Linked DNA regions of Nodosilinea sp. FACHB-141. The protein of the gene in region 1 binds, or shares a complex with, the protein of each later gene. Links are inferred from orthologs where the notes say so. Each region holds a gene or a part of one and is shown on either strand. Other genes may lie near its edges.

What was found. The genes of interacting proteins can lie anywhere in the genome.
Region 2: the proteins of rodA (region 1) and mrdA are in contact, whole or in part, in a crystal structure (PDB 6PL5), measured with the Thermus thermophilus proteins. The link is inferred for Nodosilinea sp. FACHB-141 from one-to-one orthologs. Residues at the interface, in WP_223903423.1 of Thermus thermophilus: Phe161, Val165, Phe168, Val169, Leu172, Pro198, Tyr199, Glu202, Tyr211, Arg212, Asp213, Gln220, Val221, Gln223, Ser224, Ile226, Ala227, Ile228, Gly229, Ser230, Gly266, Phe267, Val270, Leu274, Tyr277, Gly278, Leu281, Phe285, Leu289, Arg297; in WP_223903432.1 of Thermus thermophilus: Arg4, Ile5, His6, Leu8, Ala9, Phe12, Ala15, Leu16, Leu19, Gly20, Arg22, Ala23, Trp24, Leu26, Gln27, Val28, Tyr31, Tyr34, Leu36, Leu43, Thr45, Asp47, Lys156, Gln157, Gly158, Ser160, Val184, Leu201, Glu202.

What each region holds. Positions count from the first base shown.
Region 1 is NZ_JACJPP010000011.1:343,084-347,082, forward strand. The notes cover bases 527-3,357. They hold rodA (rod shape-determining protein RodA), read right to left. Parts: upstream 2,657-3,357; coding sequence 1,397-2,656; downstream 527-1,396. Other genes in these bases: H6F59_RS10130 (hypothetical protein), read left to right, coding at 527-1,241; H6F59_RS10140 (Mrp/NBP35 family ATP-binding protein), read right to left, coding at 2,773-3,357. In the rest of the region: H6F59_RS10125 (hypothetical protein), read left to right, coding at 1-306; more of H6F59_RS10130, read left to right, coding at 363-526; more of H6F59_RS10140, read right to left, coding at 3,358-3,837. UniProt on the Escherichia coli protein: Peptidoglycan polymerase that is essential for cell wall elongation. Also required for the maintenance of the rod cell shape. Functions probably in conjunction with the penicillin-binding protein 2 (mrdA).
Region 2 is NZ_JACJPP010000004.1:136,289-140,441, reverse strand. The notes cover bases 867-3,851. They hold mrdA (penicillin-binding protein 2), read left to right. Parts: upstream 867-1,451; coding sequence 1,452-3,251; downstream 3,252-3,851. Other genes in these bases: dxr (1-deoxy-D-xylulose-5-phosphate reductoisomerase), read left to right, coding at 3,831-3,851; H6F59_RS01930 (helix-turn-helix transcriptional regulator), read right to left, coding at 3,248-3,601; H6F59_RS01940 (TAXI family TRAP transporter solute-binding subunit), read right to left, coding at 867-1,321. In the rest of the region: H6F59_RS01945 (hypothetical protein), read left to right, coding at 1-86; more of H6F59_RS01940, read right to left, coding at 83-866; more of dxr, read left to right, coding at 3,852-4,153. UniProt on the Escherichia coli protein: Catalyzes cross-linking of the peptidoglycan cell wall. Responsible for the determination of the rod shape of the cell. Is probably required for lateral peptidoglycan synthesis and maintenance of the correct diameter during lateral and centripetal growth.

The DNA of each region.
Region 1 (3,999 bases):
ATTGACGAAACCGTTAAAGGCGTGGGCGATGCGGTCCAAAGTGTTGCGGTTGGGGTCAATACGACCGCCAAGGAGATCAACGAAGCGGTGCGAGAAACAGCTGAGGGTATTAGCGGAACTGTAAAAAGTACCGTTCATACTGTGCAAAACACCGCTGATGAGGTTCAGGAGACGGTTGGCAGTACGGTGAACACCGTTAAGAGCGTAGTGGAGGAAACCACTGCGTCTGCCAATCTGGCACCGGAGGCCGAGCAAGCGACGCTCTATAAGCTAGTTCCTGTTACTGGCAATAAACCCAATGCCTAACTTCGAGCAACAAAGGGCACCCCAATGAACCCTATCGGCACGGCAGGACGTCGATTATGAGCTGGCTATCTCGACTGTTGATCAGAAAAAAAGTGCCAATCTGTCAGCCGACGACAGCCTCGCCGGTTTCCCCAAGCCCACCACCGGAGTCGATGGCTCAGGTGGTGGTTGAGGAAACCATTATGGCGGTGGCGAAATGGTTGATCAGCCTGGCAAATCGCACCTTCGAAACGCAAGCAACCTCGCCAAAACCAGAGCCTCCCCCGCCGGCCGACCCAGCTGAGGAGCAGGTGGCCAATGCCGAGGCTCCACCACTGGAAGAGACCAACCAAGCGAGTGTGGTAGACCAGCTGCTGGCAAAATTTAGCGTTTTGATTGAGGAAGCTTGCGATCGCACCCAGTCAATTGCCCTGCTTGAAAGCCGCCTTCAGGAGCTTGAATCTGCTCGGCAAGGCACTCCAGATTGGCAAGACTCTATTCAACTTCTCAATCAGGCGGTGGTCAAACTTGATGGCCGCCTCAGCCAAGTCGAGAAGATATTGCAACAGGTTGACCTGGGCACGATTTCAGAGACTTTAGCAATCTCTCTAGAAAACGAGTCCCACCTTCAGCAGTGGGCCCAAACCTCGACCCAGCAAATGGCTGAATTTAGCGTTCGCTTAGACACCATCGAAACCGCTGCTGAAACAACCGAGGAGCAGCACCGCGCCAATCTGCATAAAATCTTTCAGGTAATTCAACCTACCATCCAACAAACAACGGCTCTTGAAGGGCGTGTTTCCTATTTGGAGAAAGTAGTCACTCAATTGAGACTGGTGCCTAAGTTCGTAGAGAGCAACCACCGCTCCATTACTACCCTGCAAAATTACCTTAAGCAGGTTGAGAGCAACTCAGTTTCAATCGGAAACGGGAACGGTGGCCAAAAAGGACTGTAGGTAAACCAGCTAGACCAACTCATGCTTGAGAGCCCCATAGAGACGGTTCCACAATCTGCCGCTTCTTACAGAACTGAGCGGTCCCTCGGTCGCTAGGTTCAGCGCTGATAGGGTTCGTCTGGCAAGGGTGAAGGTGGAGAATTTAGGCGATCGCCCTAATCTGTAAACTTCAGGCGATGGCGAAAGTTTGCCACTGACTCCACCATGCCTAGGGCAATAAAGTTTGTCAGAAGTGCCGATCGCCCGTAGCTCAGCCAGGGCAGCGGAATGCCGGTAATGGGCGCCAGACCAATGGTCATACCAATGTTGACCACCACCTGAAACGTAATCATTGACAACACCCCAATTGCTAGGAGTGAACCAAAGTCGTCTTTAGCGTTTTGGGCAATAATCACCAAGCGATAGCAAACTAGCCAGTAGGTGAGAATTACCACCATCGACCCCACAAAACCCCACTCTTCGCCCACCGCCGAAAAGATAAAGTCGGTGTGCTGCTCAGGAATAAAGTTGAGCTGAGTTTGGGTGCCGTTGCCCAAACCCTGGCCCCAGAGCTTACCCGCCCCAATGGCAATGCGCGACTGAATCAGGTGGTAGCCACCCCCCAGCGGATCTTTGTGCGGGTCGAGAAATAACACCAGACGATCTTTCTGGTAGTCCTGCAACAGGCCCCACAGCACGTCGCCCAGTTTGCCTGCAATCAGGTTCACCGCCGTGGCGACCACGGTGCTAAACCAGCGCCAGGGCAGCGTAAACCAAGCAGTCAGCCCCATAGCCAAACTCCACACCAGCCAGCCAGGTAGCACCAGGTGAAACATAATCGCCGCCACTAAGGGCGACACAAATAGCACCAACCAGCCGGGGTTGCAGTTGGCCCAGTAGAGCATGCCTAGGGTAATCGCCCCAAACACCAGCGAAGTCCCTAGGTCAGGTTGAACGAAGACAAGTACCCACGGCAGCACAATGACGGCGATCGCACTGCCAACTCCCCAAAGCGTGGAGGCGTCGCGGCGGCTGAGCATTGCCGCCAGGGTAATAATGATGCTCAGCTTGGCAAACTCTGAAGGCTGCACGTAGAAGCCGCCCAGGGCAATCCAGCTCTGGGCACCGCCGCCCACGGTGCCGATAAACATCACCGCCACCAGCAGCAGATTGACGATGCCGTAGATAATCCACTGCCAGTTGAGCAGGTGCTCGTAGCGACTGCGGGACACCCACAGGGCAATGCTCAGGCCAATCAGTCCCAGCACGCCATGGTTCAATCCATAGTTGCCGTCAACTGTGTTGCGCTGAATGCTATGAATGACAACCGCCCCAAAAGCCGTGAGCGCCACGGGCAGCGCCACCAGCACCCAATCGATGCCCTGCCAGCCTACCGCCAGCGATCGCCACTGCTTTTGCGCATCGGTTAAAAACATTGCCGTTGCCTACCAGTTCGCCCAATTGATTATGCCAAGAACAAGCGGCAGAAGGTGCAAGGCGTAGGGTTCAAGGGACGACCTTAAACCCTATACCTTGCACCCTAAACCCCAACCTAAGACGCCAACGCCGCCACAGACACCCGAGCCGCCACCTGCTGGGCCATAGCTCGCAGCGCCTTAGCGCTCTCGGACTCAGGGTGCTGCACCACAATGGGTATGCCCTGGTCGCCGCCCTCGCGCACCGCCATCTCCAGCGGAATGCAGCCCAGCACCGGCAGGTCTAGCTCTTTAGACAGCAGCTCGCCGCCGCCAGAGCCAAAGATGTCGTAGCGCTTGTCGGGCGCGTCGGGGGGAATAAACACGCTCATGTTTTCGACAATGCCCAGCACCGGCACCTGGAGCTGCTGGAACATCTTCAGCCCTCGACGAGCGTCAGAAATAGCCACCGACTGAGGGGTAGAGACGATCACCGCTCCGGCCATGGGCACTGCCTGGGCCAGGGTGAGCTGGGCGTCGCCCGTGCCGGGGGGCAAATCCACAATTAAATAGTCCAACTCGCCCCACTCCACCTGGTAGAGAAACTGGCGAATAATGCCGTTGAGCATGGGGCCGCGCCAGATCACCGGCTGGTCGCGATCGATTAAGAAGCCCATCGACACCATTTTGACGCCGTGGTTGAAGGCGGGCTCTAGCACTTCTCCCTGCTTGACCACCACCTGAGCCTCGGTCAGACCCATCATGATCGGCGCGTTGGGGCCATAGATATCGGCGTCGATCAGGCCGACCTTTGAGCCCATTTGCGCCAGGGAAACGGCCAAGTTCACAGCTACGGTACTCTTGCCCACGCCGCCCTTGCCGCTAGAAACCGCAATGATATTTTTGACGCCGCCAATGCCGGTGCGATCGGGCAGGGCCTTTTGCTGGGGCGTCTCGGCGGTGACGTCTACCTTGACTGTTTCCACCCCCGGCAGCGATCGCACGGCTTTCTGACAGTCTTCAACGATGAACTCGCGCAGGGGGCAGGCGGGGGTAGTCAGCACCAGGGTGAAGCTGACAGTGCCGTCTGCAATCGCCACATTGCGGATCATATTGAGATCTACCAGGCTTTTTTGCAGCTCCGGGTCTTGCACCGGGCGCAGCACGTCTAAAACAGAAGCTTCGGAGAGGGTTGGGCTCATGGAGTTGAGGGAGTGGCCAGCAAGTTAAAGAATGGACGACATCGACAGTAGACGGCTTTGAATCACCAACCCTAGTAAACAATTGTTGGCGATCGGTAGAGTGGGCATTGCCCAACGCTGCTCATCTCGCACGTCACGAGATTAAGCAAACCATCCCCTATC
Region 2 (4,153 bases), on another replicon or contig:
TTGCCCGTGCGCCGATGGAGTCACCCCAGGCTGCCAGCCAGAATACCGAAGTGTTGTTTTCGGGCGCGCTCTACGCCGGGCATTAACCAACTGACTCAAAGCTGATCAACGTCCCTACCTCCTCTGATCGGCCCCGCCAGCACTGCTGCGTAGCACCATCTCCTGGTGGCGATTTGAGAATGTCAAACAGGGTTTCCCTCAGGGCTGCCAATTCCTCCAGTGATTGAGCCCGATCGATCGCATCGATCAGCGCCAAAATTTCTAGGTTGTAGGTGTCGGCCCGATTTTTCTGCTTGCCCAACAGCCACGATTGCAGCTGCCACAGGCTTGAAATCCCCAGCACACCCACCGACAGCAGTAGCCCGATGGGTTCGGCATACTCCACCAAAAACTCAGGCTCGCCCTGATTATAAAAGGCTTCAGCTCCAGGGTGCAGCGGCAGGCCTAAATCCCCCGAGGTGTCGAGGCGAATTCTGGCCGCGCGTGGGTACAGAGCCACTAGCTCGTTGCGGTTTTGGTGCAGGGTCTGGGTGAGGGCATTTACCACCTTGGGGGGCAGACTCTCGTGGGCCAACAGCAAAGCGTTTACCGCCACCGCTGGTAGGTCGGCTGGGGGCACGGGTCGCCCGCCGTTATAAGTTCCCTTGGGAATCACCTGGGCTTCGAGGTAGGGCAGCGACAGCTGGAGGGCATCGGCCTGATCGATGGGAATTAGGCGAGTGGTGCCGGTTTGCAGCAGCTCCCCCACGGCTGGGTTGCCTATGGTAATGACGCGAAACAGGGCGTCCACCTCTCCCGTGGCCAAGGCGGCGTGGGCTTGGTCGACGGGCATAGGCAGCACCGTCATCGTGTCTGCGCTCAGGCCGTAGTGCTGCACCAGCGGCCAGAACAGGGCGTAGGAGCCGCTGCCCTTGGGCATAAGGGCAACCCGCTTGCCCCGCAGATCGGCTACGCCGTTGATGTTGGTGTCGGTGCGAGCCAGCAGATGAAACAGTTCAGGAAATAGTAAGGCCACCGCCCGCACCGGCGGCTGTACTGGTGTATCGCTCTGCACCAGGGCCAGCTGGGCCGCGTTGGTTTTGAGCAAATCCATGTTTTGCAGAGAGCCGTCGGTTTCTAGCACCTCAATGGCAATGGTGGGATGATTGCGGGCCACCACCTCGGCAAAGGCCTGACTAAAGGCGTAATATTCACCCGTGCTGCCACCTGAGGCCAGCACTAGGCGGTAGGTGCGGGTGTGCTCACGCACCACAAAAAAGGCCGAGGCCACAACCCCCACCAAACTCAGCACCACCACCGGCAAGACAACCTTTCCCTGCATAGATCTCCTGGGCCGATATAAAATGGTGACTGGCCGATTTTGCCGTGGGGTGCTAATTCAAGTCCAGCTTAGGATTGGTAGCCTTTCCGCCGCAAAACTCCATCTCTGGAATTGGATTGGGTTTACATATATGGCTCTACTCCAAAATTTACCCTACGTACCCGATACTGTGCGCGGTCGCACTGTCGGGCGCAGCTTTCAGGCCGTGTTCTTGATGGTGCTGGTGTCGGTGCTGCTGGTGGGAGCCTTTGGGCTGCGGCTATTTCAGCTCCAGGTGGTGGAGGGCGATCGCAATCGCCAGCTGGCCGACACCAACCGCATTCGCCTGGTGCCCAAACGCCCGGCCCGCGGCACGATTTTTGATCGCAACGGCAAAATTCTCGCCGGTAGCCGCCTGTCGCACACCGTGTCAATTTGGCCGATCGCGCTACCCCGCGACAAGTGGCCTATGGTGATCAACCGCCTGTCTAAGGTGCTCAATGTGCCCCCCGACGAGATTCAAAAGCGCCTAGAGCAGGCGGGCTACGAGTCGATTGAGTCGATTACCATTGCCCGCGGCATTAGCCCAGCCCAGGCCACAGCCCTAGCCGAATATACCAACGAGCTGCCCGGGGTGCGTTTGGAGGCTGAGGCGGTGCGCAACTACCCCAACGGGGACCTCGCTGCCCACGTGATTGGCTACACGGGCGAACTCACCGACGAGCAGCTCAAGGCCCGCCGCGAGCAGGGCTATCGCCTGGGAGATGTGGTGGGGCAGATGGGGGCCGAGTCGGCCTTTGAAAGCACGCTGCACGGCACCTGGGGTGGCCAGCAGGTAGAGGTGGATAGCGCTGGACGGATTATTAGCATTTTGGGCGATAAGCCGGCTATTGCTGGGAAAGACATCCAGCTCACCATCGATATTGAGCTGCAGCGAGCGGCGGAGGCGGCTCTGGGCAACCGCGAGGGAGCGATCGTCGCCATTGACCCGCGCAGTGGCGCTGTGCTGGCCATGGCCAGCTGGCCTACCTACGACCCCAATATTTTTACTACCCGCATTACTGAGGCCCAGTGGCGGCAGCTTCAAGGGGCTGACCACCCCTTTCTCAACCGATCGCTGCAAGCGTTTCCACCGGCCAGTACCTTTAAAATTGTCACCACATCGGCGGCCATAGAGTCGGGCAAGTACGATCCGGGTACAGTGCTGCCCACCTATCCCTACATCCAGGTGGGGGGCATTCAGTTTGGCGACTGGAACCGGGCGGGCTTTGGCCCCCTTAGTTTCCCTGGCGCGATGGCCTGGAGTAGTGACACCTTCTTTTACCAGGTGGCAATGCGCATTGGCGGCCCTACTCTGATTGAGATGACCCGCCGTTATGGTTTTGGCCGCAAGACCGGCATTGAGCTAGGTGCCGAAGAGAGCGCGGGCTTAGTGCCCGACGAAGCCTGGAAGCAAAAAAATCTAGACGAAGATTGGGTGATTGGCGACTCGATCAACATGTCTATTGGTCAGGGCTTTATGCAAGCGACGCCGCTTCAAGTGGCCAACATGTTTGCGGTGCCCGCCAACAATGGTTACCGAGTTACCCCCCACTTGCTTAAAGACAACGAGGAGCATCGCAACTGGAAAGAGTCTCTAGAGCTGAGCGATGCGACGATTGACGTCTTACACCAGGGGCTGCGACGGGTAATTACAGGCGGCACGGGCCAGAGCCTCAACGTGCCCCACTTACCTCCCCTCTCGGGTAAAAGTGGCACCGCTGAGGCGCCGCCTGGCCTTTCCCACGCCTGGTTTGGGGCCTATGCCCCCATGGAAAAACCCGAGGTGGTGGTGGTGGCTTTTGCCGAACACTCGGGCGGCGGCGGCGGCAAGGTGGCTGCCCCCATGGTGTTGAAGGTTTTAGAGGCCTACTTTAAAGCCGATCAAAATGCAGCGGCGGCCGCTCCCTAGCTGCGGCTGGCCAGGCTAAAGTTGCGAAAGTGCTGGGCCTGGGCCTCAATGCGGCAGGCGAGGCGATCGCACACCAATCCGCACAGGTCAAAAATGAGCTCGTCGGTAACACTGTAGTAGGCGGAGGTGCCTTCGGTGCGGCGGCTGAGAATGCCCGCCTGGAGCATCACCTTAAGGTGCTTGGAGACGTTAGCCTGGCTGGTTTGGGTGGCCTCGACTAGCTCCTGCACGCATTTTTCACCCTCACGCAGGAAGTTAAGAATTCGTAGCCGCATCGGCTCACTGAGTACGCTGAAATAATCCGCTACTTGCTGCACAACTTCAACTGAAACCGGTTCTACAGAGTCCATGGTTTAGGGGTAGGCTCGGGTGTGCGCGAACGATTCCCAGTAATTTTAACAACTATTGTATTTTTACAGTTATCCATAGCGATACAGTCATCAAATCTTGTCAATTGCTTAGCCATGATCCCCGTGGGGTTTAATTAAATCTTAGAAAACGAGATTCTGCTAAGACCTTGGGCCATGGCCCCCGTCGTGGGATTCTTAAAGATAGCGTTCACCCACCCTGAGGATTGCTGTGAAAGCCATCACCCTGCTTGGATCAACTGGGTCTATCGGTACCCAGACCCTCGATATTTTGGAGCACCACCCCGACCAGTTCCGCCTAGTGGGTATTGCCGCAGGGAACAATGTGGAGCTGCTGGCCCAACAGGTGCGCCAGTTTAAGCCCGAGATCGTCGCCATCTGCAATCCCGACAAGCTGGGTGAACTGCGCGACGCCCTAGCTGGTCTCGATCCTATGCCTCAGCTGCTTGCGGGCGATGACGGCATTGTGGAAGTGGCCCGCTACGGTGACGCGGAGGCTGTAGTGACTGGCATTGTTGGCTGTGCCGGGCTGCT